DNA from 3 places in the Streptomyces sp. NPDC058308 genome. Region 2 is predicted to be linked to each of the others. Evidence: riboswitches for the same ligand, from Rfam matches in the RefSeq annotation. Region 2 holds a riboswitch; each other region holds the start of a gene.
The links. Region 2 has a riboswitch for S-adenosylmethionine ahead of thrC (threonine synthase). Riboswitches for the same ligand answer to the same signal wherever they lie in the genome.
Positions count from the first base shown of each region.

Region 1 (9,820 bases), on a different contig from region 2:
GAGAACCAGACCCAGTGAGGTCGTAGTTCCCGCTCGACCCGAGGGGCCCGGACACTTTTTCAAAAGTGTCCGGGCCCCTCGGCGTGTCGGAGTTGACCCCCGGACGGGTCACTCACCGCGCCGGACAGGATGAACCTTCATACCGTGAGTTCATGAGCCACTCACCGCGAATCCGCACGGTACTGAGCTGCACGACGCTGGTGGCCGCCCTCGGGGCAGGGGCCACGGCATGCGGCGGCTCCGACGGCCACCCGCTCTCGGCGAAGCCGTACGACGCGGCAGGCCAGATCGCCTTCAACGGCCCTGTGGGCAGCCAGAAGGCGGATCCGGACAAGCCCCTGGAGGTCACCGCCCAGGGCGACGACGGGCGCATCACCGATGTGACGGCCACCGACGCGGCAGGGCGGTACGTGGCGGGCGAACTCTCGGCCGACGGCGACCGGTGGCACAGCACCACACCGCTGGCGGCGGACGCCCACTACACGGTGCGGGTGAGCACCGAGGACGAGGACGGGTCGCCCGGCCGCAAGGTCATGACCTTCGACACCAACGTCCCGGACAAGAAGAAGCGGCTGAAGGTCACCTTCGGTCCCGAGGAGGGCAAGTACGGCGTCGGACAGCCCGTCACGGCCTCGCTCAGCGCCCCGGTGAAGGACAAGGGAGCCAGGGCGGTCGTCGAACGCGCGCTCAAGGTCCGCTCGACGCCCGCCACAGAAGGCGCCTGGTACTGGGTGGACAGCGAGACGCTGCACTACCGCCCCAAGGAGTACTGGCCCGCGGGATCGACCGTCTCCGTCTCCAGCAACCTGCGCGGCCTCAAGGTCAGCGACAAGCTGTGGGGCGCCGAGACCAAGCCGCTCACGTTCACCATCGGCGACCGGGTCGAGGCCGTGACGGACGCCGGCTCGCACTACATGACGGTCTACCGCAACGGCGAGGAGATCAACTCCATGCCGGTGACCACGGGCAAGCCCGGCTACTCCACGCGCAACGGCGTCAAGGTGGTGCTGGGCAAGGAGTACTCCGTACGCATGACCAGCGCCAGCATCGGCGCGTCGGACTTCTACGACAAGCAGGTGTACTACGCCACACGCGTCACCGATTCGGGCGAGTACGTGCACGCCGCGCCCTGGTCGGTGGGTTCGCAGGGGTACGCCAACACCAGCCACGGCTGCACCGGCATGAGCACCGGCGACGCCGCCTGGTTCTACGAGACCATCCGGCAGGGCGACCTGGTCAGGGTCGTCAACAGCTACGGCGAGGACATGCCCGCCTTCGGCAACGGACTCGGCGACTGGAACATGAGCTGGAAGAAGTGGCGCAAGGGCAGCGCGCTGTTCAACGGGGCCAAGGAAGGCCCCTCGGTGGTCGACGCGGCCAGACTGCGGCCGCAGGTCTAGCGGCCCGGCAGAGAGGCTCTCAGAGGCGCGCAGACGAACGGAGGGGCCCACGCCGCGGCGTGGGCCCCTCCGTCGGTGATCAGGGTGGCCGTCAGGCCTCCACGGCCTTCTTGCTGCGCAACAGGCCTGCCAGGGCGGCCGCGAACTCCACCGGCTCGACCGGCAGGGTCACCGCGGCCTCCGCGCGGCTCCAGGTGGCCAGCCAGGCGTCCTGCGGGCGCCCCATGAGCAGCAGGACGGGCGGCGCCTGGAAGATCTCGTCCTTGATCTGGCGGCAGACACCCATCCCGCCCGGTGCGGACTCGCCGTCCAGGACGCAGACGTCGATGCCGCCGTGGTCCAGCTCCTTGATGACCGCGTGCGGTGTGGCGCACTCGACGAACCTGACCTCGGGAACGTCCGTCGCCGGGCGGCGGCCGGTGGCCAACCGGACTTGCTCGCGGGTGCTCGCGTTGTCGCTGTAGACCAGCACCGTGGCGGTCGGCTGCATTGTTCCTCCGATACGTCGAGCTGTTGCGTCGAGCTGTGCCGTCATGGGATCGGGAACCGATGCGCGGATGCTACTCCTCCCGACACCCCGTCAACACCGGTTCGGACAGGCCTCCGATGGGCCATCCGGGCAGGACACACCCCGTAGACACTCCGAACGGCACCCCCCGGGGTGAGGGCGGGATAAGCGACCGACATAATGTCGGTCGTGGCGACAGCAACGACAGTAGATACCGGGCACGCGCACCCGCCGGTCAATCGACCGAACCTCACCAGCGTCGGAACCATCATCTGGTTGAGTTCCGAGCTGATGTTCTTCGCGGCCCTCTTCGCGATGTACTTCACCCTGCGATCGGTGACAGGTCCTGATCACTGGAAGGAAATGGCTTCGGCCCTGAACTTCCCGTTCTCGGCGACGAACACCACGATCCTGGTGCTCTCCTCTCTCACGTGTCAGCTCGGCGTGTTCGCCGCTGAACGCGGCGACGTGAAGAAGCTCCGGATGTGGTTCATCGTCACCTTCATCATGGGTGCGATCTTCATCGGCGGTCAGGTGTACGAATACACCGAGCTGGTCAAGCACGAGGGCCTCTCGCTCTCGTCCGACCCCTACGGCTCGGTCTTCTACCTGACCACCGGCTTCCACGGACTGCATGTGACGGGCGGCCTGATCGCCTTCCTGCTGGTCCTTGGACGCACCTATGCGGCCAGGAGGTTTACCCACGAACAGGCAACCGCAGCCATCGTCGTGTCCTACTACTGGCACTTCGTCGATGTGGTCTGGATCGGCCTCTTCGCCACGATCTACATGATCAAGTAATCGGCAGGCCGCTCACGCGGCACATCCGACACATTCCAGAAGCATCGACGCAGAAGATCCTGACACCGGGGTAATCCGTGAAAAAGCTCTCCGCACGACGACGCCATCCGCTGGCGGCGGTCGTCGTCCTACTCCTCGCGCTGGCGGCCACCGGGGGGCTGTACGCCGCGTTCGCGCCGGCGGACAAGGCGCAGGCCGATGACACCGCCCAGTCCCTCGCCATCGACGAGGGCAAGAAGCTCTACGCCGTGGGCTGCTCCAGCTGCCACGGAACCGGCGGTCAGGGCTCCTCCGACGGTCCGAGCCTGGTCGGCGTGGGCGCCGCCGCTGTCGACTTCCAGGTCGGCACCGGGCGTATGCCGCTCCAGCAGCAGGGTGCCCAGGCGCCCAAGAAGAAGGTCATCTACAACCAGGCCCAGATCGACCAGCTGGCGGCGTACATCTCGTCGCTGGGTGCCGGTCCCTCGGTCCCGACCGAGAAGCAGTACAGCCCGGACGGAGCGGACATCGCCAAGGGTGGCGAGCTGTTCCGCACCAACTGCGCCCAGTGCCACAACTTCACCGGTGAAGGTGGCGCGCTGACGCACGGCAAGTTCGCGCCGTCGCTCGAAGGTGTCTCCCCGAAGCACATCTACGAGGCCATGCAGACCGGCCCGCAGAACATGCCGTCCTTCCCCGACACCACGATGCCGGAGAAGAACAAGAAGGACATCATCGCGTACCTCGACGCGGTCAACGGTGAGAAGACCGAGAGCCCTGGCGGTCTCAAGCTGGGCGGTCTGGGTCCGGTCAGTGAAGGCCTCTTCGGCTGGATCTTCGGTCTCGGTTCGCTGATCGCGGTCGCCGTGTGGGTCGCCGCTCGGACCGCAAAGGCCAAGAAGTCATGAGTAGCCAAGAGATTCCAGAAGAGAACCTGCCCAGCAAGCAGGAGACCGAGCACGGCTCGGTGGCGGTGACGGAAGAGAACCCGTTCGCCGACCCGGGGCTGCCGCCCCACGAGCACCGCGTCCAGGACATCGACGAGCGGGCCGCCAAGCGTTCCGAGCGTGCCGTGGCGTTCATGTTCATGCTGTCGATGCTCGCGACGGTGGGCTTCATCGCCTCGTACGTGGCGATCCCGGCGGACAAGACCATCTACGTCTTCCCGATCGGTCACATCAGCGGCCTCAACTTCGCCCTGGGCCTCACCCTCGGCGTGGCGCTGTTCTGCATCGGCGCGGGCGCGGTCCACTGGGCCCGCACCCTGATGTCCGACGTCGAGATGACCGACGAGCGGCACGAGATCGCGGCCGAGCCCGAGGTCCGCGCCAAGGTCATGGCGGACTTCAAGCAGGGTGCCGAGGAGTCGGGTTTTGGGCGGCGCAAGCTGATCCGGAACACGATGTTCGGTGCGCTGGCCCTGGTCCCGCTCTCCGGCGTCGTCCTGCTGCGCGACCTCGGTCCGCTGCCCGAGGACAAGCTCCGCCACACCAAGTGGGGCAAGGGCAAGATGCTCGTGAACATGAACACGCACGAGCCGCTGCGTCCGGCGGACGTGCAGGTCGGTTCGCTGACCTTCGCGATGCCGGAGGGGATGTCGGAGCACGACCACGACTTCCAGACGCAGATCGCCAAGGCCGCCCTGATGATCGTCCGCATCCAGCCGGAGAACATCAAGGACAAGCGCGAGCTGGAGTGGTCGCACGAAGGCATCGTGGCCTACTCCAAGATCTGCACCCACGTGGGCTGCCCGATCTCTCTGTACGAGCAGCAGACGCACCACGTCCTCTGCCCGTGCCACCAGTCCACCTTCGATCTCTCCGACGGTGCCCGAGTGATCTTCGGCCCGGCTGGTCACGCCCTGCCGCAGCTGCGCATCGGCGTGAACGAAAAGGGCTACCTCGAGGCGCTCGGCGACTTCGAAGAGCCCGTCGGTCCTGCCTTCTGGGAGCGCGGATGAGCACCACCACCACTTCCTCCAACGAACAGCGCAAGCAAGCGCCCGCCGGAGAGCGCGTCGCCGACTGGGCCGACGGCCGGCTGGGGATCTACTCCCTGGCCAAGGCCAACATGCGCAAGATCTTTCCGGACCACTGGTCCTTCATGCTCGGTGAGATCTGCCTGTACAGCTTCATCATCATCATCCTCACGGGTGTGTACCTGACGCTGTTCTTCCACCCGTCGATGAACGAGGTGGAGTACTCCGGCAGCTACATCCCGATGCAGGGACAGCTGATGTCGGAGGCGTTCAACTCGACCATGCACATCTCCTTCGATGTGCGCGGTGGTCTGCTGATCCGGCAGATCCACCACTGGGCGGCGCTGATCTTCCTCGCCGGCATGTTCGTGCACATGATGCGCGTGTTCTTCACGGGTGCGTTCCGCAAGCCGCGTGAGGTCAACTGGCTGTTCGGCTTCCTGCTGTTCGTCCTCGGCATGTTCACCGGTTTCACCGGTTACTCGCTCCCGGACGACCTGCTCTCCGGTACCGGTGTCCGCTTCATGCAGGGCGCCATCCTGGGAGTGCCGATCGTCGGCACGTACCTGTCGATGTTCCTGTTCGGCGGGGAGTTCCCCGGCGGCGACTTCGTGGCCCGGTTCTACTCGGTGCACATCCTGCTGCTGCCGGGCATCATGCTCGGCCTCGTGGTGGCGCACCTGATCCTGGTCTTCTACCACAAGCACACGCAGTTCGCGGGTGCCGGCAAGTCCAACAAGAACGTCGTCGGCATGCCGCTCCTGCCGGTCTACATGGCCAAGGCCGGAGGCTTCTTCTTCCTGGTCTTCGGTGTCATCGCGGTCATCGCGGCGATCGCCTCGATCAACCCGATCTGGGCCATCGGCCCGTACCGCCCGGACCAGGTGTCCACCGGCGCCCAGCCCGACTGGTACATGGGCTTCGCCGAGGGTCTGATCCGTGTGATGCCGGGCTGGGAGATCAACCTCTGGGGTCACACGCTCGTCCTGGGCGTGTTCATCCCGCTGGTCGTGGTCTTCCCGCTGGTCCTCGTGGCCATCGCGGTCTACCCGTTCATCGAGTCCTGGGTCACCGGCGACAAGCGCGAGCACCACATCCTGGACCGCCCGCGCAACGCCCCGACCCGTACGGCCTTCGGTGTCGCGTGGCTCACGGCGTACATGGTCATGCTCGTCGGTGGCGGCAACGACCTGTGGGCGACCCACTTCCACCTGTCGCTGAACGCGATCACCTGGTTCGTCCGGATCGCCTTCTTCGCCGGACCGGTCATCGCCTTCATCGTCACCAAGCGGATCTGCCTGGGTCTGCAGCGGCGTGACAAGGACAAGGTGCTGCACGGCCGCGAGTCGGGCATCATCAAGCGCCTGCCGCACGGTGAGTTCATCGAGATCCACGAGCCGCTCAGCCAGGACCAGCTGCACACCCTCACGGCGCACGAGCAGTACCAGCCGGTCGAGATCGGCCCGTCGGTCGACGAGAACGGTGTCGAGCGCAAGCTGTCGGGTTCGCAGAAGCTCCGGGCGAAGCTCTCCAAGGGCTACTACGGGGAGCACAACCAGATCCCCAAGCCCACCGCCGACGAGTACAAGGAGATCACGAGCGGCCACGGCCACCACTGATCAACCGCGAGCTCTGAAGCTCTGACCTCCCCACTCTCGGCTTCGGTCGAGTAGGGGCCCACGGTCGCCACGGCAAGAGCCCCGTCCAGCGCATGGACGGGGCTCTTTGCTGTCCCGGCGCTGGATAGGGTGGTGCCACCCCGACGTGTCGGGGTGTTTCCCACACCGGCAGACAAAACAGGAGCGGCTATGAACGCTGTGACCCCCGCAGGAGGCGACACCGCGGCGGCCCGTTCCTGGCCCGACGTGCTGAACGGCCTGCTCGACGGGCGGGACCAGAGCGCCGACGACACGGCATGGGCCATGGACCGCATCATGCGGGGCGAGGCCACCGACGCGCAGATCGCGGGCTTCGTGATCGCGCTGCGGGCCAAGGGCGAGACGGTCGAGGAGATCTCCGGCCTGGTACGTGCCATGTACGCGCACGCCAACGTCATCGAGGTGCCCGGCCCGACCGTCGACATCGTCGGCACGGGTGGCGACGGGGCCAAGACCGTCAACATCTCCACCATGTCCGCGATCGTCGTCGCGGGAGCGGGCGCCAAGGTCGTCAAGCACGGCAACCGCGCCGCCTCCAGCGCGTCCGGCGCCTCCGACGTCCTTGAGAAGCTCGGCGTCAACCTCGACCTCACGCCCCGGCGGGTGGTCGAGGTCGCCGAGGAGGCCGGCATCACGTTCTGCTTCGCCGTGAAGTTCCACCCCGCGCTGCGGCACGCGGGCGCCGCGCGCAGTCAGCTGGGGATCAGGACCGTCTTCAACCTCCTCGGTCCGCTCACCAACCCGGCGAAGGTGCGGGCCCAGGCGGTCGGGGTCGCCGACCCGCGGATGGCGCCCGTCGTCGCCGGGGTGTTCGCCGAGCGCGGGCACTCCTCCCTCGTGTTCCGCGGGGACGACGGGCTCGACGAGCTGACGACCACCTCGACCTCCCGGGTCTGGGTAGTGCGGGACGGCGCCGTGCGCGAGGAGGCCTTCGACCCCCGCGAGGTGGGGATCGGCCTGGTGCCGGTCGAGGCGCTGCGGGGCGCCGACGCCTCGTACAACGCGGAGGTGGCGCTGCGGCTGCTCGACGGCGAGAGCGGGCCGGTGCGGGACGCGGTGCTGCTGAACTCCGCGGCGGCCCTGGTCGCCCTCTCGCCGACCGGAGAGCCGCTCGTGGAGCAGATCCGGGCCCAGATGGCGAAGGCGGCGCAGGCCATCGACTCGGGCGCCGCGAAGCGGGCCCTGGAGCGCTGGGTGGCGGCCAGCAACCGCTGATGCCCGCCATGTGACGTAAGGCGCAGTCCGGATTCTGGACTGCGCCTTGCGCGTCGAAGATCGTGTGGCAGGATGCTGCACAGGTCATGAGTGACAGCGACTACGGCCCCGGCCCGCTGTCCGGCAACCCTCCGTCCGTGGCGGGGTGCCCCGGGTGAAGACCAGGTCGTACGCAGCAAGGCGTATGGCAAGCGCGGACCCCTGGACATCGGTGAATGTCCGCCCCTGGGGTCCTGGTCCTCAAGGGAGCAGTCTCGTGAGCAAGCGAATGTGCTAGGGCCTCCGGCCCCTTTCCGCGCACCCTTTTTCTCTTCATCACTGCACCGCCGTACCCCTCTGCCGTACGTGCGCCTTCGCAGTGAACTCACTTGTCTCTTACGGGAGTTCACCATGTCTGTTTCCGCCGTTGCCGCCGACTCGTCCGTCTGCGCCCCGCTGGCCGTCCTCGGCAGGGACGTCACCGTTCCGCTGGTCACCGGTGGCGAGGTGACGTACGCCGCGCTCGACTACGCGGCGAGCGCGCCGGCGCTGCAGCGGGTGTGGGACGACGTGGCCGCGTACGCCCCGTACTACGGCAGCGTGCACCGCGGGGCGGGCTACCTCTCGCAGCTCTCCACCGACCTCTTCGAGAACTCCCGCACCACCGTTGCCGAGTTCCTCGGCTGCCGTGAGGGCGACCAGGTCGTCTTCACCCGGTCCACCACCGACTCGCTGAACCTGCTGGCCGCCGCCCTGCCCGCCGACTGCCAGGTCTTCGTCTTCGAGACCGAGCACCACGCCTCGCTGCTTCCGTGGCGGGACGCCCGCGTCACCTACCTGAACGCGCCGCGCACCCCCGACGAGGCCGTGCACACCCTGGAGCGCGCCCTCGCCGACCGCGACCCCTACGGGCCCGCCCTGGTGTGCGTGACGGGCGCCTCGAACGTCACCGGCGAGCTGTGGCCGGTGCGGGAGCTCGCCGCGGCCGCGCACGCGCACGGCGCCCGGATCGTGCTCGACGCCGCCCAGCTCGCGCCCCACCACCCCGTCTCCATCGAGGAGTTGGATGTGGACTGGGTCGCGTTCTCCGGGCACAAGCTGTACGCGCCCTTCGGCTCGGGCGTCCTCGCGGGCCGCTCCGACTGGCTGCGCGACGCCGAGCCCTACCTCGCCGGCGGCGGCGCTTCGCGCAAGGTGGCGCGGCGCCCCAAGGAAGCAGGCGGTGGCGTGGACGTGGAGTGGCACGACACCGCCGCCCGCCACGAGGCCGGTTCGCCCAACGTCATCGGCGTCTACTCCATCGCCTCCGCCTGCAAGGCGCTCACCGACGCGGGCTTCGACGAGCTCGTCGCCCGCGAGCAGCACCTGATCACGAAGGTGCGCGAGGGCCTCGCCGAGGTACCGGCCGTGCGGGTGCTCTCGCTGTTCGGGGACGACGCGCCGCGCGTGGGCGTCATCTCCTTCGTCGTGGACGGCTGGAACAGCTCGCACTTCGCCGCCGCGCTCTCCGCCGAGTACGGGATCGGCGTACGGGACGGCCTGTTCTGCGCGCACCCGCTGGTGCGCACCCTGCTCGGCAGCGTGCCCGACGAGCCCGGCGAGTGCGGCGCTCCCGAGGCCGCGCCCGGCGAGAAGTCCCTCAACGCCATTCGGGTGAGCTTCGGCGCGGGCACCCCCGACGAGCACGTCGAGCGGTTCGTGCGCGCGGTCAAGGAGCTGGTGGCGGACGGCGCCCGGTGGAACTACCGCACCGAGGACGGGCGTTGCGTGCCGGACACCGGCGCGGCCGCCTGACCGGACGGGCGCGGACGGCGCCCAGGGTCCTCCCGCGGAGATCCGTCAGAAGGGCCTAGGAGTCGAGGCCGATCGCGAAGGCCGCTTCCAGGTCGTGCTGCGAGTACGTACGGAACGCCACGTGCGTGTCGGTCCCCTCGACGCCGGGGATCTTGCTGATCCGGCCGGGGATGACGTCCGCCAGGTCGTCGTGGCGCGGCACCCGCACCATCGCGATCAGGTCGTACGTACCGGTCACGGAGAAGACCTCACTGACGGAGTCCAGCGCGGCGATCGACTCGGCGATCTCCGGAATCCGGTCCACGCTGGTCTTGATGAGCACGATCGCGGTGATCACGGCTGGCTGTCTCCCTCGGTGGCCGGTGCACTGCCTTTCACATGCACTCTAGTCCTCCGCGCACTCCACCCCCACGCGACGAGGAAGCCGAGCGAGAAGCCCACCAGATGCGCCAGATAGGCGACCCCCGCCCCCTTGCCTCCCTGCCCCGCCGCCAGCCACTGCAGCGTC
Region 1 is NZ_JBHVZA010000002.1:431,705-441,524, reverse strand. It holds gene ACFVYL_RS04595 (cytochrome c oxidase subunit 4) at 1-18, shown strand, start outside; gene ACFVYL_RS04590 (Ig-like domain-containing protein) at 153-1,400, shown strand; gene ACFVYL_RS04585 (hypothetical protein) at 1,492-1,890, opposite strand; gene ACFVYL_RS04580 (heme-copper oxidase subunit III) at 2,089-2,709, shown strand; gene ACFVYL_RS04575 (cytochrome c) at 2,787-3,596, shown strand; gene ACFVYL_RS04570 (Rieske 2Fe-2S domain-containing protein) at 3,593-4,648, shown strand; gene ACFVYL_RS04565 (cytochrome bc complex cytochrome b subunit) at 4,645-6,285, shown strand; gene trpD (anthranilate phosphoribosyltransferase) at 6,475-7,539, shown strand; SAM riboswitch class IV at 7,622-7,739, shown strand; gene ACFVYL_RS04555 (aminotransferase class V-fold PLP-dependent enzyme) at 7,930-9,312, shown strand; gene ACFVYL_RS04550 (Lrp/AsnC family transcriptional regulator) at 9,368-9,649, opposite strand; gene ACFVYL_RS04545 (rhomboid family intramembrane serine protease) at 9,646-9,820, opposite strand, start outside.
Region 1: linked by a shared signal. The riboswitch ahead of ACFVYL_RS04555 (aminotransferase class V-fold PLP-dependent enzyme) and the one ahead of thrC (threonine synthase) in region 2 are both predicted to bind S-adenosylmethionine.

Region 2 (9,820 bases):
CGGTACCCGTCCATCTGGATCGCGCTGTAGTGGACGAAAACATCCGCACCACCGTCGACCGCGATGAAGCCGTACCCCTTCTCCGCGTTGAACCACTTGACGGTGCCCTGAGCCATGCCTAACTCCCCTATTACTGGCCCTTGCACAGGACCGCACTTCGCGGACCCGGGTCAGACCTCACCACCCACTGCTGGGGGTGTGCGCCGGAACGCGTCGACCGCCGCTGAATGTATCTGTCCAACTGCCGTCTGCAACAGGTCAATCGGACGAGAATTCTGGGCACGCCTGATCGGTAATATGCGGAGAATTCGCCACGATTCAGGGCAAGACGGGCCAGGCAAAAGCCACATAAGGTTCAAATGGGCAGCGCGCTTTGGCTACTTCTTGTCGACTCCGGGCCGACTTCGTATATGCGCTCGGCATTAACGGCGAAGCACTCTTCCCAACTGTACCGCGCTCAACCATGCAGAATTGCCCCCTCCGTTTCTCGAACGGAGAGGGCAATTCGGGTTAAGCAGGGTTCTTGCGGAAAAGGATCAGCCGCCGGCGACGGCCGGAATGATCGAGACACCCGCGCCGTCCGGGGTGGCCGTCTCAAGACCCTGCTCGAAGCGGACGTCGTCGTCGTTGACGTACACGTTCACGAAACGGCGCAGCTTGCCCTGGTCGTCCAGGACGCGGGCGGCGATGCCCGTGTGGTTCTTCTCCAGATCGGCGATGACCTCACCGAGGTTCGCCCCCTCGGCGACGACCTCGGCCTTGCCGTCGGTGTAGGTACGGAGAATGGTGGGGATACGGACGTTGACGCTCATGGGTTCACCTCGGAAGATCAGGGGGCAGCCCCGCAAGGGGCGCCCCGCCAGGGGCGCGGGGAACTGCGCGACCAGCCACAGCCGGTCCGCAGGGAAACAAGAAGCTCAGTCAGCCAGACCCGCGGAGCGAAACGCCTCAAGGCTCGGCTTGATCGTGGCGGTGGCCTGAGACCTCTCGGCGACAGCGTCCAGCGTCTTGAGCCCGTCCCCGGTGTTCAACACCACCGTGGTGAGCGAGGGATCGATGAGCCCCGCCTCGACCAGCTTCCGCGTGACGCCCACCGTCACACCGCCCGCGGTCTCCGCGAAGATCCCCTCACTCCGAGCGAGCAGCTCAATCGCGGCAACGACCTGCTCGTCGTTGACGTCCTCCACCGCACCGCCCGTGCGACGCGCGATGTCCAGAACGTACGGCCCGTCGGCCGGGTTGCCGATGGCCAGCGACTTGGCGATGGTGTCCGGCTTCTGCGGACGCACGACGTCGTGACCGGCCTTGAACGCGGTCGAGACCGGCGAGCAGCCCTCGGCCTGGGCGCCGAAGATCTTGTACGGCTTGTCCTCGACGAGGCCGAGCGCGATCAGCTCCTTCAGCCCCTTGTCGATCTTCGTGAGCTGCGATCCCGAGGCGATCGGAATGACCAGCTGGTCGGGGAGGACCCACCCCAGCTGCTCGCAGATCTCGTACGCGAGGGTCTTGGAACCCTCGCCGTAGTACGGCCGCAGGTTGACGTTGACGAAGCCCCAGCCCTCGCCCAGCGGGTCGCCGATGAGCTCGGAGCAGAAGCGGTTCACGTCGTCGTAGTTGCCCTCGATGCCGACGAGCTCGCCGCCGTACACCGCGGCCATGACGACCTTGCCCTGCTCCAGGTCGTGCGGGATGAACACGCAGGAGCGGAAGCCGGCGCGGGCCGCGGCGGCGCCGACGGCGCCCGCGAGGTTGCCGGTGGAGGAGCAGGAGAGGGTGGTGAAGCCGAAGGCACGCGCGGCTTCGAGCGCCTGCGCGACGACCCGGTCCTTGAAGGAGTGCGTGGGGTTGCCGGAGTCGTCCTTGACGAACAACTTGCCCTGTTCGACGCCGAGTTCCCTGGCGAGGTTGTCGGCCTTGACGAGCTTGGTCCAGCCGGGGTTCAGGTTCGGCTTGTCGGCGACGTCGGCGGGGACGGGCAGGAGCGGGGCATAGCGCCAGATGTTGGCGGGACCGGCCTCGATCTGCTTGCGCAGGGATTCCGGGTCGCCCAGCGGCAGGTCGTACGCGACTTCGAGGGGGCCGAAACACTCGACGCACGCGAAGATCGGACCGAGCGGGAACTTCGTGCCGCACTCCCGGCAGGAGAGACCCGATGCGGGGCCGAGGTCTACGGAAGAGGTGGTGCTTTCGGTGGCGACAGTCTGCACAGCCATGGAGGCGAGGCCCTTTCTCCTCATCTTCCTCGCGACGCATCTCGTCGCGAGACGGAATTGGCACCTTCCCGAGCCGGGAGCCTCGCGGCGCTGATCGCGCACACGGTGACACTTGCGTCTTGCGACGCGCGGCTGGGTGGTTGCCGGGGCTTCAACGGGCCGTATCCCTCTGCCCCTCTGGATGAGCGGTATTCGATTGTGTGACGCCCGGGACCCCCGACATGCGATGGTCACCGGCGTTGTTCAAGACTGTAACCGAAGCCCCGGACCCTTGAGATAGTCGTCCGAACCGCGAGATGGATCACATATGGGAGGACCGCGACCGTGCTGGAAGAGGCCGAACACTGGCTGAGCAGGCGTTCCTGGTCCGTCGCCGACCGCCCGCTGGACCTTCTGGTCGCCGCCAAACGCGCGTCCAACACCTCGGTGAGCGTCGTACTGCCCGCGCTCGACGAGGAGGGGACGGTCGGCGAGATCGTCGCCGAGATACGCCGCGCGCTGATGGAGGAGGTTCCGCTGGTCGACGAGCTCGTGGTGATCGACTCCGGCTCCACGGACCGTACGGCCGAGGTCGCCTCGGCGGCGGGTGCCAAGGTCGTCCACCGGGACGAGATCCTGCCGCGCGTGGCGCCGGTGCCCGGCAAGGGCGAGGTGCTGTGGCGGTCGCTGCTCGTGACGGGCGGGGACGTCGTCGCGTTCGTCGACGCGGACCTGCGGGAGTTCTCCGCGGACTTCGTCTCGGGCATCGTGGGCCCGCTGCTCACCGACCCGGACGTGGCCTTCGTGAAGGCGATGTACGACCGGCCCCTCGGCGAGGCGGCGGGCCAGGGCGGCCGGGTGACGGAGCTGATGGCGCGCCCGCTCCTGAACATGCACTGGCCGCGCCTCGCGGGGTTCGTCCAGCCGCTGGGCGGCGAGTACGCGGCGCGCAGGTCGCTCCTTGAGCGGCTGCCGTTCCCCGTCGGGTACGGCGTGGAGCTCGGGCTGCTCGTCGACGCGCTGCACACCGTGGGTCTGGACGCGCTCGCGCAGGTCGACGTGGGGGTGCGCAGGCATCGGCACCAGGACGGGCGGGCGCTCGGGCGGATGGCGGCGGCGATCTACCGGACGGCGCAGCTGCGGCTCGCGCGCGGCCATCTCCTGCGGCCCGAACTGACGCAGTTCGAGCGGGGCGAGCAGGGGTTCGTGCCGCGGACGTACGCGGTCGACACGGAGGAGCGGCCGCCGATGACGGATATCGCCGAGTATGCGCATCGACGCGTGGCGTAACCCCCGCCGATGATGTGCTTTGCCTATATTGCCCCACTATGCGGATCGGAACGGTGTGGCGCAGAACTGTGCGGGTCGGCGGAGTCGGGCAGGCCATGAGAGCCATACGGCGGGCCGGCGCGGTGAGCCTCGTCCCCGCCACACTCGCGGCGGGCGCGCCCGCCGGTGAACTCGCCACGACCGGCGACTCCCGCGCCCTGCTGTACGGCGGGATCGCGGTCGCGCTGTGCGTCCTGGGCGCGCTGCTGCTCGCCGCCGGGCGCGGGCGCGGGGACTGAGCGGCCGGGGACCGAACAGGGGCCGTACGTTTGCCCGCCCCCGGGACGGGCTACGTTCTGCCACATGGTCTCCGAGTCCGCATCGTCAGCAGCGCAGGTACTGGTCGCCTCCAACCGCGGCCCCGTCTCGTACACGGTGGGAGAGGACGGGGAGCTGACCGCCAAACGCGGCGGCGGCGGCCTGGTCTCCGGGCTCAGCGCCATCGGCGACGAGGCGGACGCCCTGTGGGTGTGCGCGGCGCTCGGCGACGGCGACCGCGAGGCGGTGCGGCGCGGCGTCGGCGAGGACGGCGTCCTGATGCTGGACATCGACGCGGACGTCCACGCGGACGCGTACAACGGCATCGCGAACTCGGTGCTGTGGTTCGTCCACCACATGCTCTACCAGACCCCGCTCGAACCGGCTTTCGGGCCGGAGTTCCGCGCACAGTGGGCGGCGTACGAGACGTACAACCGCGCCTTCGCCGAGGCACTGGCCGCGCAGGCGGCGCCGGGCGCGGCGGTCCTCGTGCAGGACTACCACCTGGCGCTGGTGCCCGGCATGCTCCGCGAGCTGCGCGAGGACGTGCGCATCGGCCACTTCTCGCACACCCCCTGGGCGCCCGCCGACTACTTCCGGATGCTGCCGGACGACGTCGCCGAACAGCTGCTGCGCGGGATGCTCGGCGCCGACCGGCTCGGCTTCCTCACCGGGCGGTGGGCGGACGCGTTCACCGAGTGCTGCGTACGGATCGTGGGCGGGACCACGGGCACCCGGATCGGAGTGCACGGGCTCGGCGCCGACGCGGACTTCCTGCGGGAGCGGTCGCGGCGGGACGACGTCGAGGACCGGATGCGGGCGCTGCGTGAACAGGCGGGCGAGCAGGACGGGGAGGCCCGCAAGCTGATCGTCCGGGTGGACCGCACCGAGCTCTCCAAGAACATCGTGCGGGGCATGCTGGCCTACCGCGAGCTCCTCGACACCCACCCCGAGTGGCGCGAGCGCGTCGTGCACGTCGCCTTCGCCTACCCCTCACGGCAGGACCTCGCGGTCTACCGCGACTACACGGAAGAGGTCTCCCGGGTCGCCGCCGACATCAACTCCCGCTACGGCACGCCCGGCTGGACCCCCGTCGTGCTGCACGTCAAGGACGACTTCGCGCGCTCCCTCGCCGCCTACCGCATGGCGGACGTGGCCCTGGTCAACCCCATCCGCGACGGCATGAACCTCGTCGCCAAGGAGGTCCCTGTCGTCTCCGACGAGGGCTGCGCGCTGGTCCTCTCGCGGGAGGCGGGGGCGTACGAGGAGCTCGCCGAGGACGCGCTCGGCGTGAACCCGTACGACGTGACGGCCACCGCGCGGGCCCTGCACGCAGGCCTCGTGATGCCCCTGGAGGAGCGCGCCGAGCGCACCAAGCGCCTCGCGGCGGCGGCGACGGCGCTGCCGCCCGCGCAGTGGTTCCTGGACCAGCTGCACGCGCTCACCGGCTGAGCGCGGCGCCGGTCAGGGCAGTCGGGCCACGATCGCCGACAGCAGCCCCACGACCCCGGGCGGTCCGTCGACCACCAGGTCGGCCCGCCCGGCAAGGTCCGTGACCTCCGTGCTGCCGCTGCACACGAGGAGCCCCGCGACACCGTCCGAACGGAGCTTCTCCACCGCGCCGAAGGCCGGCAGGTCGCCGAGGTCGTCGCCCGCGTAGAGGACGGATTCGGCGCCCACCTCGCGCAGGTACTCCTCAAGGGCCACGCCCTTGTCCATCCCGGGCGGCCGCAGCTCAAGGACCATGCGGCCCGGTTCGACGATCAGTCCGTGCCGGGCCGCCAGTTCGGCGAGCGGCTCGCGCAGCGCGTCGAAGGCGGCCTGCGGGTCCTGCGCGCGGCGCGTGTGGACCGCGACGGCCCGGCCCTTCTCCTCTATCCAGGTGCCGCGCCAGGCGTCGATCGCGTCGAGGAACCCGGGCAGTTCGGCGCGGACCGCCGCGACACCGGGGTGCGGTTCGGCGGCGTGCACCGTGCCGGTGACGGCGTCCCAGCGCTCGGCGCCGTAGTGCCCGAGGACCACGAGGTGCTCAAGGCCCGCCACGCCCGCGAAGCCGCCGTAGCGGACGGCGACGCCCGCGGGGCGGCCCGTGACCACGGCGACCGACCGCAGGCGCGGCGCGAGCGCGGCGAGCGCGGGCACGGCGTCGGGGTGGGCGCGGGCCTGCTCGGGGTCGGCCACGATCGGGGCCAGCGTGCCGTCGAAGTCCAGCGCCACGACGGCCCGTTCGGGCCGGGCGAGGAGTGCGGAGAGCCCGTCCCGCCCGGCGGGCGTCACGGGCTCGGGCAGGCCGGGGCGTCCGGGCCTGTCGGGCTGCGCGTACGTAGGGTCACCCATGGGCCCGACCCTAACGGCGTCAGCGCTCGTCGCGCCGTGACTCCCGCACCCGGCGCAGCCGATTGACCGTAATCGGGTCGTGGGCGAGCGCCCGCGCGTCGTCCAGGAGAGCGTTCAGTACCTGGTAGTAGCGCACCGGCACCATGCCGAGCTCCTCACGGATGGCGCGTTCCTTCGCCCCCGGGCCCGGCCACGACCGCCGCTCCAGGGCGAGGACGGCACGGTCGCGCGCGGAGAGCTCCTGTGGCCCCTGACGGTTCACGCCGACTTCCCCACGGTCCATGCCCGACACGCTATGCCCTACTCGGCGTTCTCCGCGGCGACCGCCCGGTTCTGGATGCCCTTCAGCACCGAGTCGGGGTTGCCGCCCTGCGCGACGGTCTTGCCGATGTCCTTCTTGATCTGCGCCGAGACCTCGGCCCAGGACGTCTTGCCCACCGGGTAGAGCTGCGAGGTCGGGAGCTCGTCGAGGAACTTGCCGAGCTCGGTGTGGCCGCGGTCCTTGGCCATCGCCTGGGAGGCGGACGTCGTCACCGGCAGGATGTCGTACTCGTTCGAGAAGTCGAGCACGTTCTTCTTGCTGTACACGTAGTCGAGGAACTTGCCGGCCTCCTTGCGGTGGCCGTTCTGCTTGAACGCCATCATCCAGTCGGCGACGCCCATGGTGGCCTGCGCCTTGCCGTTGACGCCGGGCGCCGGCACCATGCCGAACTTCACGCCCTTCTTCGCGGCCATCTTCATCAGCGTCGGGTGGCCGTTGAGCATGCCGACCTCGCCGCGCGAGAACGCCGCGAACGCCTCGGCCCGGTTCATCTCGCCGGGCGCCGTCGGGCCGGTCAGGCCCTCGCCGACGAGGTTGTCCCTGAGCCAGCCGAACGTCTTCGCGTTCTGCTTGGAGTCGATGTCGTACGAGCCGACGTTGTCGGTGTAGCCGCCGCCGCCGCTGAGCATCCACATCAGCGTCTCGGCGGGCGCCTCCTCGGGGCCGAGGGGCAGCGCGTACGGGATCTTCACACCGCGCGCCTTGAGCGCCTTCGCGTCCGCCTTCAGCTCGCTCCAGCTCTGCGGCGGGGTGAGGTGGGCGTCCTTGAAGAGCTTGGTGTTGTAGAAGAGCAGCCGGGTCGAGGAGGCGAACGGCATGCCGTACTGGATGCGGTTGACCTCGCCGGCCCGGGAGAGCGGGGCGAGGAAGTCCGCCTGGGTGGCGATCGAGAGGAGCTCGTCGGCCTCGTAGAGCTTGTCCTGCGCCGCGTAGTCCGCGTACGCGCCGATCTGCGCCAGGTCGGGGGCCTCGCCCTTCTTGACCATCTCCTTGACCTCGCGGTCCACGTCGTTCCAGGAGTGGACGGTCACGTCGACCTTGATGCCGGGGTTCTCCTTCTCGAACCCCCTGGCCAGCTTGTCCCAGTACTTCTTGGAACTGTTCGCCGCGGAGTCGCCGTAGTCCGCGGCCACCAGCTTGAGGGTGACGTCGCCCGAGTCACCGGGACCGCCGCAGCCGGCGAGAACGCCCGCCATGCCCAGTACGGCCACCGCCGCGGTCAGTCCTGTCACGCGCCGCTGCACAGCTGTCCCACCCTCATTGCTTCCGCGTCCCGGGGCTTCGCGCCCCAATGCCCTTGAACTGCGAGTTTCCCCCGAGTCCGGACACAAGGTCTACACCACCCGCATATCACTTGTGCAACGGCCTCCACAGCGGCCCCACCAGCACCCCCGCCGCCGCCCTGCCGCCGCCCCGCCACCGCCCCGCCGGGTCGGTCCGCCGTTGCCGCGCCCGCCCACCGGCTGCTATGCACATCACGTTCATGCACAGCACGCCGGAAACCCCGTACTGACGAGGAGCCTTGCCGCATGTCGCGTACCGCAGCAGAAATAGCCACCCAGCCCGCCTGCTGGCGACGGGCGGTGGAGGCGGCCGCCTCCTTCGACGGGCTGCCGGAGCCCGGCGAGCGGGTCGCTGTCACGGGGTGCGGGACGTCGTGGTTCATGGCCATCGCGTACGCGGCGCTGCGCGAGGCCGCCGGGCTGGGCGAGACGGACGCCTTCGCGTCCTCCGAGTTCCCCGCCGGGCGGCGCTACGACCGGGTCGTCGCGATCACCCGCTCCGGCACGACGACGGAGGTCCTCGACCTCCTCACGCGGCTCAAGGGCACGGTCCCCACGCTCGCGCTCACCGCCGACCCCGAGACCCCCGTCATGGACGCGGCGGACGCCGTCGCGGTCCTCGACTGGGCCGACGAGGAATCGGTGGTCCAGACCCGCTTCGCGACGACGGCCCTGGCGTTCCTGCGGGCCGGGCTCGGCGACCTCCCCGGCATGAAGACGGTGGCCGAGGCGGCCGTCGACGCGGAGCTCGCCGTCACCGAGCCGCTGCCCGCGGCGGTCGTCGGCGCCGAGCAGTGGACGTTCCTCGGCCGGGGCTGGACGTACGGTCTCGCGCTGGAGGCGGCGCTGAAGATGCGGGAGGCCGCGAGCGCCTGGACGGAGTCCTACCCGGCGATGGAGTACCGCCACGGCCCCATCTCCATCACCGGCCCCGGCCGGGTCACCTGGATGTTCGGCACCCTGCCCGACGGCCTCGCCGGTGACGTGGCCCGCGTCGGCGGCGAACTGGTCGCACGCCAGGAAGCGGACCCGCTGGCCGACCTGATTCGCGCCCAGCGCCTCGCGGTGGCCCTCGCGGAGTCCCGCGGCTTCGACCCGGACCGCCCCCGCAACCTCACCCGCAGCGTCATCCTCACCTGACCCCGAGGGCGCGCACCCGAAAAAAGACCCCCGTCCACCACGCCCACCCGGAAGTGGACTAGACCTCTCACGGGGTGACGCGCGAGACTGTCCCCCGTGAGACACGTCATCGCCCTCGATGTGGGCGGCACCGGAATGAAAGCCGCCCTGGTTGGGGCGGACGGCGCCCTGCTGCACGAGGCGCGCCGGCCCACTGGCCGCGAGCGGGGCGCCGACGCCGTCGTGGAGTCCATCCTCGACTTCGCCGCGGACCTCCGCGCGCTCGGCATCGCCCGCTTCGGCGAACCCGCCGCCGCGGCCGGCGTCGCCGTTCCCGGCATCGTCGACGCCGAGCACGGCATCGCGGTGTACGCGGCCAACCTCGGCTGGCACGACGTCCCCCTGCGGGAGCTCCTCAGCACCCGCCTGGAAGGCGTCCCCGTGGCCCTGGGCCACGACGTCCGCACGGGCGGCCTCGCGGAGGGCAGGATCGGCGCGGGCAAGGGCGCCGACCGGTTCCTGTTCGTCCCCCTGGGCACGGGCATCGCGGGCGCCATCGGCATCGGCGGCGCCATCGAGCCCGGCGCCCACGGCTCGGCCGGCGAGATCGGCCACATCGTCGTACGCCCCGGTGGCCCGCCCTGCGGCTGCGGCCAGCACGGGTGCCTGGAGCGCCTGGCCTCCGCGTCCGCGGTGAGCGAGGCGTGGGCCGAGGCGAGCGGCGACCCGGAGGCCGACGCCGCGGACTGCGCGAAGGCCGTGGAGTCGGGCGATCCGCGGGCCCAGGAGGTCTGGCGGAACGCCGTCGACGCGCTGGCCGACGGCCTGCTCACCGCCCTCACTCTGCTGGACCCGCACACGCTGATCATCGGTGGCGGTCTTGCCGAGGCCGGGGAAACGTTGTTCACGCCGCTGCGGGCCGCCGTCTCGGCACGCATCGTCCAGTTCCAGACGCTGCCGGACATCGTCCCCGCGGCCCT
Region 2 is NZ_JBHVZA010000005.1:131,928-141,747, reverse strand. It holds gene ACFVYL_RS09695 (cold-shock protein) at 1-116, opposite strand, end outside; gene ACFVYL_RS09690 (MoaD/ThiS family protein) at 537-812, opposite strand; gene thrC (threonine synthase) at 918-2,237, opposite strand; SAM riboswitch class I at 2,231-2,401, opposite strand; gene ACFVYL_RS09680 (glucosyl-3-phosphoglycerate synthase) at 2,538-3,482, shown strand; gene ACFVYL_RS09675 (hypothetical protein) at 3,578-3,760, shown strand; gene ACFVYL_RS09670 (trehalose-6-phosphate synthase) at 3,825-5,231, shown strand; gene otsB (trehalose-phosphatase) at 5,244-6,116, opposite strand; gene ACFVYL_RS09660 (DUF3263 domain-containing protein) at 6,136-6,399, opposite strand; gene ACFVYL_RS09655 (ABC transporter substrate-binding protein) at 6,417-7,634, opposite strand; gene ACFVYL_RS09650 (SIS domain-containing protein) at 7,968-8,861, shown strand; gene ACFVYL_RS09645 (ROK family protein) at 8,958-9,820, shown strand, end outside.

Region 3 (9,820 bases), on a different contig from region 2:
GGCCGCCGAACCGGCCTTCTCCACATGGCAGTTGAGGAGCAGGTCCACCCCTGCCCGGACGGCCTGGGTGGCGTAGGCGAGGGTGGTGGTCCACGGGCAGATGATGCTCTCGCCGGGGACGTCGAGCGCGCCGAGGGCGCCGGGGCCGAGGTGCGGCTCACGGGCGCGGACCTCCGCGGGGCCGATGATGCGCGCCGCGTCGTAGCCGTTGCGCTGCGCCTTCTCCAACAGACCGGGCAACGCGTCCAGTTGACCGGCGTCCCAGGCGACGAGCAGCGCGCCGACCGGCTCGACGGGGATCCCGCACTCGGCGGCGTACGCGGCGAGCAGGCGTTGCCCCTCGCGGACCAGGCGGGACTCCAGCGAGCCGGGCACGGCGTCGAATCCGGTGTGCAGGATCGCCGTGTTCGCCTTCGACGTGCCGTCACCGACGTCGTCCGACGCCTCGATCAGGGCGATGCGCAGGCCCGGGTGGCGGGCCAGGGCGCGGGCTACGGCCGCGCCGACGACTCCCGCGCCGACGACGGCCACGTCGTACGTCACGTCCGGCGGCGCGCCGCGCCTGGTGACCGCCATCAGGGCGTACGTTCCATCAGCGCCGTGACCGCCGAGCGGAAGCCGTCGAGGCGTTCGGCCGCCGCGTCCGCGTCGATCCGCGGTTCGTAGACAGCGGTGGGCCGCCACTGCGGTACGACGTCGGCAACCGTGAGAGAGGGGTCGAGGCCGATGCGGGCGACGGCCGCCGCACCGAGAGCGGTGACATCGGGCAACGCCGAGACCTCGACGGGGAGTTGGAGCAGGTCGGCCTGGGTCTGCATGAGGAGGGCCGAGCGGGTGAGGCCGCCGTCGACGCGCAGGCTCGTCAACGGCTCCCCCAGGTCGGCGGCCACCGCGTCGGCGAGCGCGACGACCTGCGCGCAGACGCCCTCGCACAGGGCGCGCACCAGGTGCCCGGCCGTGGTGTCGAGGCCGAGCCCGGTCAGCGAGCCACGCACGTCGCCGCGCCACCAGGGCGCCGCGAGACCGGCGAGCGCGGGCACGAAGGTGACACCGCCTGCGTCCGGTACGGCCGAGCCCACCGGGTCGATCTCCTCGGCGCCCGCGATCACACCGAGGTCGGTGAGCCAGCGGACGGCGGACGCGACCGTGTAGACCTGCCCGTCGAGGCAGTAGCTGCTCCGCCCGGCGAGCCGCCAGGCGACGCAGCTGACGAGCCCCGACGGGCCGCGCCGCGGGCGGTCGCCGGTCTGCGCGAGGAGGAACGCCCCTGTTCCGTACGTGCACTTGGCGCTGCCCGGCGCGGTGACGTCCTGGGCGAGTAGCGCCGCCTGCTGGTCGACGAGCAGGCCGGTGACGGGGAGTTCGGGGCCGAAGGCGGTGGTCGTGCCGACCGGCCCCGCCGCGTCGACGACGCGGGGCAGGTGCTCCTCGTCGAGCCCGTAGAGCTCCAGGGCGCGCGACGACCACTGAACGGCGTCGAGGTCGAGGAGCTGGGTGCGGCCGGCGGTCGCCGCGTCGGTGACGTACGCGCCGGTGAGCCGGTGGACGAGCCAGGCATCACTGGTCGTGACCACGCCCTGCCGGGTGCGGTGGCGGCGTATCCACGCCATCTTGGGGGCGGCGAAGTAGGGGTCGAGCGGCAGGCCGGTGAGACGGCGCAACTCATCCGCGTGGTCGGTCAGTTCGGCGCAGACCGACTCCGCTCGGCGGTCCTGCCAGACCAGGGCGTCGGTGAGGGGTTCGCCGGTGTCCGGGTCCCAGGCGAGGACCGTCTCGCCCTGGTTGGCGAGGCCGACGGCGGCGACGGATTCGCCCGCGTCGGCGAGCGCCCTGCGGCCCGCGTCGACGACGGAGGCGAACAGCTCGGCGGGGTCGGCCTCCACCAGGCCGCCGGGAAGGAAGCGGGGGCGTACCTGAGCCGCGCCCGAGCCGATCACGCCGCGTTCCGGGCAGACGACGAGGGCCTTCGTGCCGGACGTGCCCTGGTCCACGGCGAGCACGGGCCGCCGCGCCGGGGACCGCGCGCCCGGCGGCCGCTCATAGGTGATCACCGCGGAAGAGTGCTACAGCGGCCCGGAGGGCGTCAAGGGACGGACTGCGCGCGGGGCAAGAGACCAGACCCGAGGGCGGCGAGAGACCGAAATGACAAGGACTGCACAGCAAATGACCATTCGGCGCGCCGCGTTGACACATCAAGGTCATAAAAGTCTTACGAATGGGCTTGGAACCGGAAGGACCAGATCTACACTGTCCGCCGTGTCACACCATCAACTCCCTTAACAAACTGGTCGGTCAACCACCCCCTCTCCGCCCTCTTCCCCCAACTGAGGACTCATGCCCATGGCGTTAGGCCGCCCGGTGTACCACCCGGCAGGCCACGACGAAGCGCTGCGCGGGGTGCTCCAGGACCTCAGGACCGGTCGCTGGGTCTCCACGCGCAACCTGCTGACCGAGACACCCGACTGGGGGCTGTGGACGCAGCGCACGCAGATCCTGGGAGCCGCCGTCGCCGGCTCCGACGTGGTGCGCGCCTGGCGCGCCGAAGAGCCGCGCAGCGCCTCGGCCGCCGTCCTGCACACCCGGGTCCTGGTGGAGCGCGCCCTGCGCGCGCACCGCTCGGGCCACCGGCGGACCAACGACCTGTGGCGCGAGGCCGTCTCCGCGTGCGGCGACGCGTCCGCCCTGTCGCCCGAGGATCCCGTGCCGTGGATCTGCCTGCTCTCGCTGGCCCAGCTCGACGTGGGCCAGCGGTGGGACGAGCACCGCCTGGCGCCTCCCGAGCCGATGCTCTTCCCCGGCCCCTGGCAGTTGCTCGCCGAGGCCGACAAGCGGGATCCGGGCAACCGCGAGGCGTACCACCGGATGCTGCAGTTCGTGTACGCGCGGCGCGCGCAGGGGCCGCTCACCGAGGCGTACAACTTCGTGCAGTGGGCCGCCGCCTCGGCGCCCGCCGGCTCCGCGCTGCACCTGCTGCCGCTGTACGTGCGGGTCGAGCGCTACCGCAGGGAGTCCGGCCAGGAGCAGGCGCTCGACCTGCACTGGATCTCCGAGGACGCCACGCGCGCCGCGCTGCTCGCCCTGCAGCTGTGGTTCGACCACACGACGCCCGCCGCGACCTCGCTCCTCGACCTCAACCACCTCGCGCACGCCCTGTGGGGCGCGCACCAGTTCCACGACGCCTCCCGGGTGTTCCAGGCCCTCGACCCGTTCTTCACCACGGTCCCGTGGGCCTATCGCACCCACTCCCCCGGCGACGCGGACGCCGCCGCCGAGGTCTTCGTCCAGGCCCGCACCCGCTGCTTCAGCGCCTCCCGCGGCCCGGGCTGACCCCCGCGCCCTCCCCGTATCCGTTCGCCCCTTTCCCCGCCGCTCCCCCGGAGGTCCCACCGTGTCCCGCACCACCTGGTCGTCGAGCACCGTCCCAGCACCACCACGCCAGGACGAGGAAGAGCGACTCAGAGAGCTCGGCTACCAGCCCGTACTGGCCCGCCGCATGGGCGGCTTCGGCAACTTCGCCATCAGCTTCTCCGTCATCTCCATCCTGTCCGGCTGCATGACGCTGTACGGCTTCGGCATGGGCGCCGGCGGCCCCGCGGTGATGCTCTGGGGCTGGGCGGGCGTCGGCCTCTTCGTGCTCTGCGTGGGCATGGCACTGGCCGAGGTCACCAGCGCGTACCCGACGTCGGGGGCCCTCTACTACATGGCCGACCGGCTCGGGGGGCGCCGCTGGGGCTGGTACACGGGCTGGCTGAACCTGCTGGGGCTGCTCGGCGCGATAGCGGGCATCGACTACGGCGCCGCACTCTTCACCGGCGCGTTCCTGAACCTCAAGTTCGGCTTCACACCGACCACCGAGAAGACCTTCCTGATCTTCCTGTGCGTCCTGCTCCTGCACGCCGTCCTGAACCTCTTCAACGTGCGGCTGGTCAGCCTGCTCAACTCGATCAGCGTGTGGTGGCACCTGGCCGGTGTCGCCGTGATCGTCGGCGTCCTCGTGATCGTGCCCGACCACCACCAGTCGCTTTCGGACGTCTTCGGCACGTTCGTGAACGACACGGGCTGGGACAACCCGCTCTACGTGACGGCGATCGGCCTGCTCCTCGCCCAGTACACCTTCTGCGGATACGACGCCTCCGCGCATCTGTCGGAGGAGACCTCCAACGCGTCGGTCTCCGCGGCCCGCGGCATCGTGCGCGCCATCTGGGCGTCGTGGATCGCCGGTTTCGTCCTGCTCGCCGGGCTGAGCTTCGCCATCCAGGACTACGTGGGTGCCCAGGAGAGCTCCACCGAAGTGCCGCCCGCGCAGATCATGATCGACGCGATCGGCGAGTCCGGGGCGACGGCGCTGCTGCTCATCGTGATCGTGGCGCAGCTGTTCTGCGGCAACGCCGAGACGGCCGCGGCCAGCCGCATGGTGTTCGCGTTCAGCCGCGACAACGCGCTGCCCGGCTCGGCGGTGTGGCGCAAGGTCAGCTCCCGGACCCAGGTCCCGGTACCCGCGGTGTGGCTGTCGGTGGGCCTGGCCGCGGTCATCGCGCTGCCCTCCCTGTACTCGGCGACCGCGTACACGGCGGTGACCGCCATCAACGTCATCGGCATCACTCCCGCGTACGCCATCCCGATCTTCCTGCGCCTGCGCGCGGGCGACCGCTTCCAGCCCGGCCCCTGGAACCTGGGCCGCTGGAGCAAGCCGGTCGGCTGGATCGCGGTGATCTGGGTGGCGTTCGTGACGGTGCTCTTCTGCCTGCCGCAGGCTTCGCCGGTGACGGTCGACTCGATGAACTACGCCTCGATCGCGCTCGCCGTGGTCCTGCTCCTGGCCACCGTGTGGTGGTTCGTGGCGCGCCGCTCGTACAGCACGCCACAGGCGTACGGCTCGGACCGGGAGCAGGCGGAGGTCGCGGAGAACATCGTCTGAGAGCCGGGACCCGGTCAGTCCCGGACCGAATCGCCTTACGCGGGGCGGTTGTTGAGGATTTTGTGGTAGAGGCGGTGGTCGCGCCAGGCGCCGTTGATGTGCAGGTAGCCCGGCGCCATCCCGTACTCCACGAAACCGCACTTCGCCAGCACGCGCTGCGACGCCGCGTTGTCGAGGAGAGTGCACGCCTCCACGCGGTGCAGGCCGAACTCGCCGTCCGCCGCCGCGCAGACGTGCCGCACGGCGGCGGAGGCGAGGCCGCGGCCCACGTGCTCCGCGTCGGTCCAGTAGCCGAGACTGCCCCTGCGCGCCGGGCCGTGCACGATGTTCGTCAGCTCGGTGTGACCGACGATCTCCCCGTCGCTCTCGAGGACCCAGTGCGCGGCCCGGCCCGCCCGGCACTCCTCCAGCTGGCCCCCGATCCGCTCCGCCTGCCCCTCCGTGGTGTAGAAGGAGGCGGGCCTGACCGGCTCCCAGGGGCTGAGGTGGGCACGGTTGCGGCGGCGGGCCCCGGCGAGCCTCTCCGCGTCATCGAGCGTGAGGGGCCGGATGAGGACGCCCTGCGCGAGGGCGGCGGAACCAGTGATCATGCCCGCAGCGTACGAGAGTTCGCCCCGCTCCCGACAACCGTCGGGCGAGGTCAGCGCCCGCCCGCCACCCGCAGCACCGTGCCGCTCGCGTACGAGGCGTCGTCCGAGAGCAGCCACGAGACGGCCGCCGCCACCTCCGAGGGCTGACCGGAGCGCCCCAGGGGGATGCCCGCCGCGAGCTTCGCGGGGCGCTCGGGGTCGGCGTGGAACTCGGTCCAGATGACGCCGGGGGCAACGGCGTTGACGCGGATGCCGTCCCCCGCGACCTCCTTGGACAGGCCGACCGTCAGCGTGTCGACGGCGCCCTTGGCAGCCGCGTAGTGGACGTACTCGCCGGGAGCTCCGAGGGTGGCCGCGGCGGACGAGATGTTCACGATCGCGCCGCCGCCGCGGGCCTTCATGTCCCGCACCGCGCGCCGGGCGCAGAGCAGATAGCCGAGGACGTTGACCTCGAGCGCCCGGCGCATGCCCTCGGCGTCGGCCTCGGCGAGGGGGCCGACGGGGCCGCCCACACCGGCGTTGTTGACCAGTCCGGTGACCGGACCGAGCTCGGCCGCGGCGGTGTCGAAGAGACGGTCGACGTCGGCCTCGTCGGCGGTGTCGACCCGGACGGCGACGCAGCGGCGGCCGACCGCGCGGACCGTCGCGGCGACCTCCTCGGCGGCCATTGCGTTCGAGCGGTAGCCGATGACGACGTCGTGGCCGTCCTCGGCGAGACGGGCGCAGACAGCGGCGCCGATACCGCGACTGCCGCCGGTGACGACGGTGACGGGGTGGTGCTGCACGGGGGACCTCCGGCTCTGGGTGGCTGACTGTCGCGCCGCCCGGACGCGGGGATCGCCCGCGTCCGGATCACGCCGTCATCCTACGAAGCGGTGATCTTCACCGGCCGGGAGGGCGAGGTCGAGGTGGATCAGGGTGGCTCGGCCCGTGCCGCGCCGCAGCCGCAGAAGGTTCCGGCCCGGCTCCCACTGGACGACGCCGTGGTGTGCGCGCAGCTGGGCCCGCAGCCGTTCCGGGTCGGGAGTGCGCAGCGCGGCCGGGGCGCCGAGGGGCGGGCCAAGGACGTGGAGCGGGATCAGTCCGTCGTCACGTACGTCGTACGAGGAGAGCAGTACGTCGATTTCCCGGACCTCCCAGACCTCTCGGCCGGGGACGGCCGTGCCGCCGGGCGCCGGGGTCCGGGGCCGCGCGGGAGGGGTGGGGGTGTCGTTCGAGTGCGTCATGGAGCGCCTCCGGAGTCGTGGACCCCGGGTGTCGCCGACCCCGGTGATCCGCCGTTCCCCGCGCACGTCGCACGGGGCGGGTCGTCACCCGGGGCACCCGCGACGGAGCGGGGTGCCGTCCAGCGAGCCGGGGCTTGGCGCTGGAACTCGTGACCCGTCCCGACCGTAACACGCCCTCTCGGAGGCTTGCCCGGGGATTCCTCCTGGCCCCTGGGCAGGCCTCCGGGCGGGGCTACTGGGCCGTTGCGGGGGCGATGGCGTCTTCCGGGGCGGCCTGCTCCGCGGGGAGGCTGTCCATGAACGAGCTGACCGAGAAGACCGCGTTGCCGGGACCCGCAGGCCCGTAACCGGGCGGCGACGTCAGGCCGTTGGCCTCCATCGTCGCGCGGTACGCCTCAAGGAGACGCACGTGGTACTCCAGCGGCGCGCCCTGCGGGTTCGCCTTGCCGAGCGGGGTCGTCGGCTCCGGGCACCAGGTGGTGAAGCGGGGTGTGATGCCGCGCGACATGAAGTACTGCAGGCCCTCGACGGTGGAGTCGATGGCCTCGTCGACGGTCTTGAAGCCGAACGGCTCCGCCATCTCGACGCCCGCCACGAAGTTCGGGATCACGTTGCGCGGCCCGAAGACGTCGGCGGAGTCCAGGATGCGGCGGTGCCACTCGTCACGGCCCACGTAGCGCTCCTTGCCGGGGCAGTAGCGCTCGAACAGGTACGGGTCCCACACTTCGTAGTTCGGGTGGTAGATCCGCACGCCGTAGTCGTGGAAGCGCTGCACGTCCGCCTTGGGCAGCGCCTGGGCGACGACCTTGCCGATCCAGCGGCCGGGGAAGCGCTCCTCGATGGCCTTCGCGTACTGGCCGTAGAAGTCAGCCTCGTCCTTGCCGCCGATCTGCGAGGTGATGGCGCCGCCGGTGAGGGTGTAGGCGGTGGAGGACTTCGCGGTGTCGTACTTGTCGATGATCGCCAGCGCCTCCAGGACCTCCTCGACCGGCTTCACACCCGTGTAGGGGCGGCCCGCCGCCTTGTGCTGGCGCCAGTTGTGGTTGATGTCGCAGTACTGGCACTCCTCCTTGGCGCCGAAGTACTGGCAGACCCGGAAGACCGTCAGATAGATCAGGTAGCCCCACTGGATGGTGGGCGCCACCTCCATCACGGACTTGCCGTTCTCCAAGGTGTGCCGGTAGTAGTCCGGCATCGGCGGCAGGCCCACGTCGGAGATGCGGACGCCGTCCAGATAGAGGCCGAGGACGCCGTTGTCGTCGGCGGCCACGCGGTAGGGCGACGCCGGGTTCACGCGGACCGACACGACGGTGCGGCGCAGCTCGTAGGGGCCGCCGGTGAGGACGATCTCCTCCGGCGGGCGGCGCAGGGCGGCGGCGCCGAGCTCGGGGAGGGTGCCGTGGTCGAAGGAGAAGATGAAGTACGACTTCGGCTTGACGTCACCGCCCTCGTTGTCGCTGAGCGCCGACTCGTCGAAGGCGATGCCGCCGCGCAGCAGATCCTCCTTGATCACGGCTTCCCGCGGCACGTGCGGGAACCGCTCCATGAGTGACTCGATGAGCTGGGTACGGCTCTCGCTGCGGCTTGGCATGGGCCGGGCACCTCGGATCCTGTCGATCGATCTGTTCCGTCCACGCTAATACCCGCCCGATCCGTTCCGGATCCGACTCCGGTCGCAGGGCGCCTCCGCCGCAGGTCTATGCTACGGGCCGGTACCGGGCCGGTACGATCTCCGGCATGCCGCCCGCCGACCCCCACATACCCGCCCCGAAAAGCGGAAACGGGTCACGCGCCGAAACCCCACGAACTAGAATGAACACTTCCGCAGCGGGCAGCGGGCAGCGGGCAGCGGGCAGCGGGCAGCGGGCAGCGGGCAGCGGGCAGCGTCACGTCGGCTCGCGCCGCACGCCAAGGCTCCCTCCGGCGCCGAGAAGCGCGTCCTCTTCGCCGCCCGGTCGGCGACCGCCCTGCACCGGCTCCTGGACGTCCTCCCCGTCTTCGCGGGCGACGACCGCATCCGCCGCCGCTTCACTCTCGTACCCGGCTCCGACTTCGGCAACGACGCCCTCGCGGCCGTCGAGCGGGCGGGCGGCCGCACCGTCCCCTGGGCCGAGGCCCTCGCCCGCCCCCACGATCTGATCCTGGCGGCCAGCCCCAAGGGCGGCCTCGCCGACCTGCGCGGACCACGCGTCCTGCTGCCGCACGGCGCCGGCTACAACAAGGCCTTCGCCGCTCCGGACGGTCCCGGCGACTCCGCCTCCGGCATGGACCCCGCGCTCCTGATGCCGGGCGGGCACCCCTTGGCCCGCCTCCACGCCCTGGCCCACCCCTCCCAGCTCACCCGCCTCACCGCCGAGTGCCCGCCGGCGGCCGCGCGCGCGACCGTGACCGGCGACCCCACGCTCGACCGCGTCCTCGCCTCCCTCCCCCTGCGCGAGCGCTACCGCCGCGCCCTGCGCACCCACGGCCGGACCCTGATCGTCCTCACCTCCACCTGGGGCCCGCACTCCCTGATCCGCCGCCACCCCCGGCTCCCCGCCCGCCTGGCCGCCGAGCTCCCCCACGACACGTACCAGATCGGACTCGTCCTGCACCCCAACGAGCACAGCAGGACAGGGCGGTTCGACCTCGCGCAGGACCTCGCGCCCGCCCTCGACGCGGGCCTGGTCCTTGCCCGCCCGTACGAGGAGTGGGCGGCGCTGCTCATCGCCGCCGACGTGATCGTCACCGACCACGGCTCGGCGGCGCTGTACGCGGCCGCGGCCCGCGACACGCCGATGATCGCCGCGGGCGACGGCGGCGGCGAGCTGATCCCCGGCACTCCGATGGCCGAACTCCTCGCCCGGCTACCCGAGTTGGAGCGAATAGAGCAGCCGGCCACAGCCGACATCGAACGCGCCGTCGCCGGCCACACCCCCGGCGTCCCGGCCGCCTGCGCCGCGCGGGCTTTCGCCGCACGCGGCCAGGCCGTGCACCGGCTGCGTGAGGAGCTCTACCGGATCCTCGGCCTGGCCCCGCCCACCGATCCCCCCGGGCCGAACCTCCTGCCGGATCCCGCACCGCCCGCCCGCACCCCGGCGGCCTTC
Region 3 is NZ_JBHVZA010000001.1:14,089-23,908, forward strand. It holds gene ACFVYL_RS00060 (FAD-dependent oxidoreductase) at 1-576, opposite strand, end outside; gene ACFVYL_RS00065 (FGGY family carbohydrate kinase) at 576-2,051, opposite strand; gene ACFVYL_RS00070 (hypothetical protein) at 2,335-3,327, shown strand; gene ACFVYL_RS00075 (amino acid permease) at 3,389-4,918, shown strand; gene ACFVYL_RS00080 (GNAT family N-acetyltransferase) at 4,954-5,508, opposite strand; gene ACFVYL_RS00085 (SDR family NAD(P)-dependent oxidoreductase) at 5,559-6,293, opposite strand; gene ACFVYL_RS00090 (hypothetical protein) at 6,369-6,734, opposite strand; SAM riboswitch class IV at 6,780-6,889, opposite strand; gene ACFVYL_RS00095 (radical SAM protein) at 6,967-8,325, opposite strand; gene ACFVYL_RS00100 (hypothetical protein) at 8,621-8,938, opposite strand; gene ACFVYL_RS00105 (translation initiation factor 2) at 8,999-9,820, shown strand, end outside.
Region 3: linked by a shared signal. The riboswitch ahead of ACFVYL_RS00090 (hypothetical protein) and the one ahead of thrC (threonine synthase) in region 2 are both predicted to bind S-adenosylmethionine.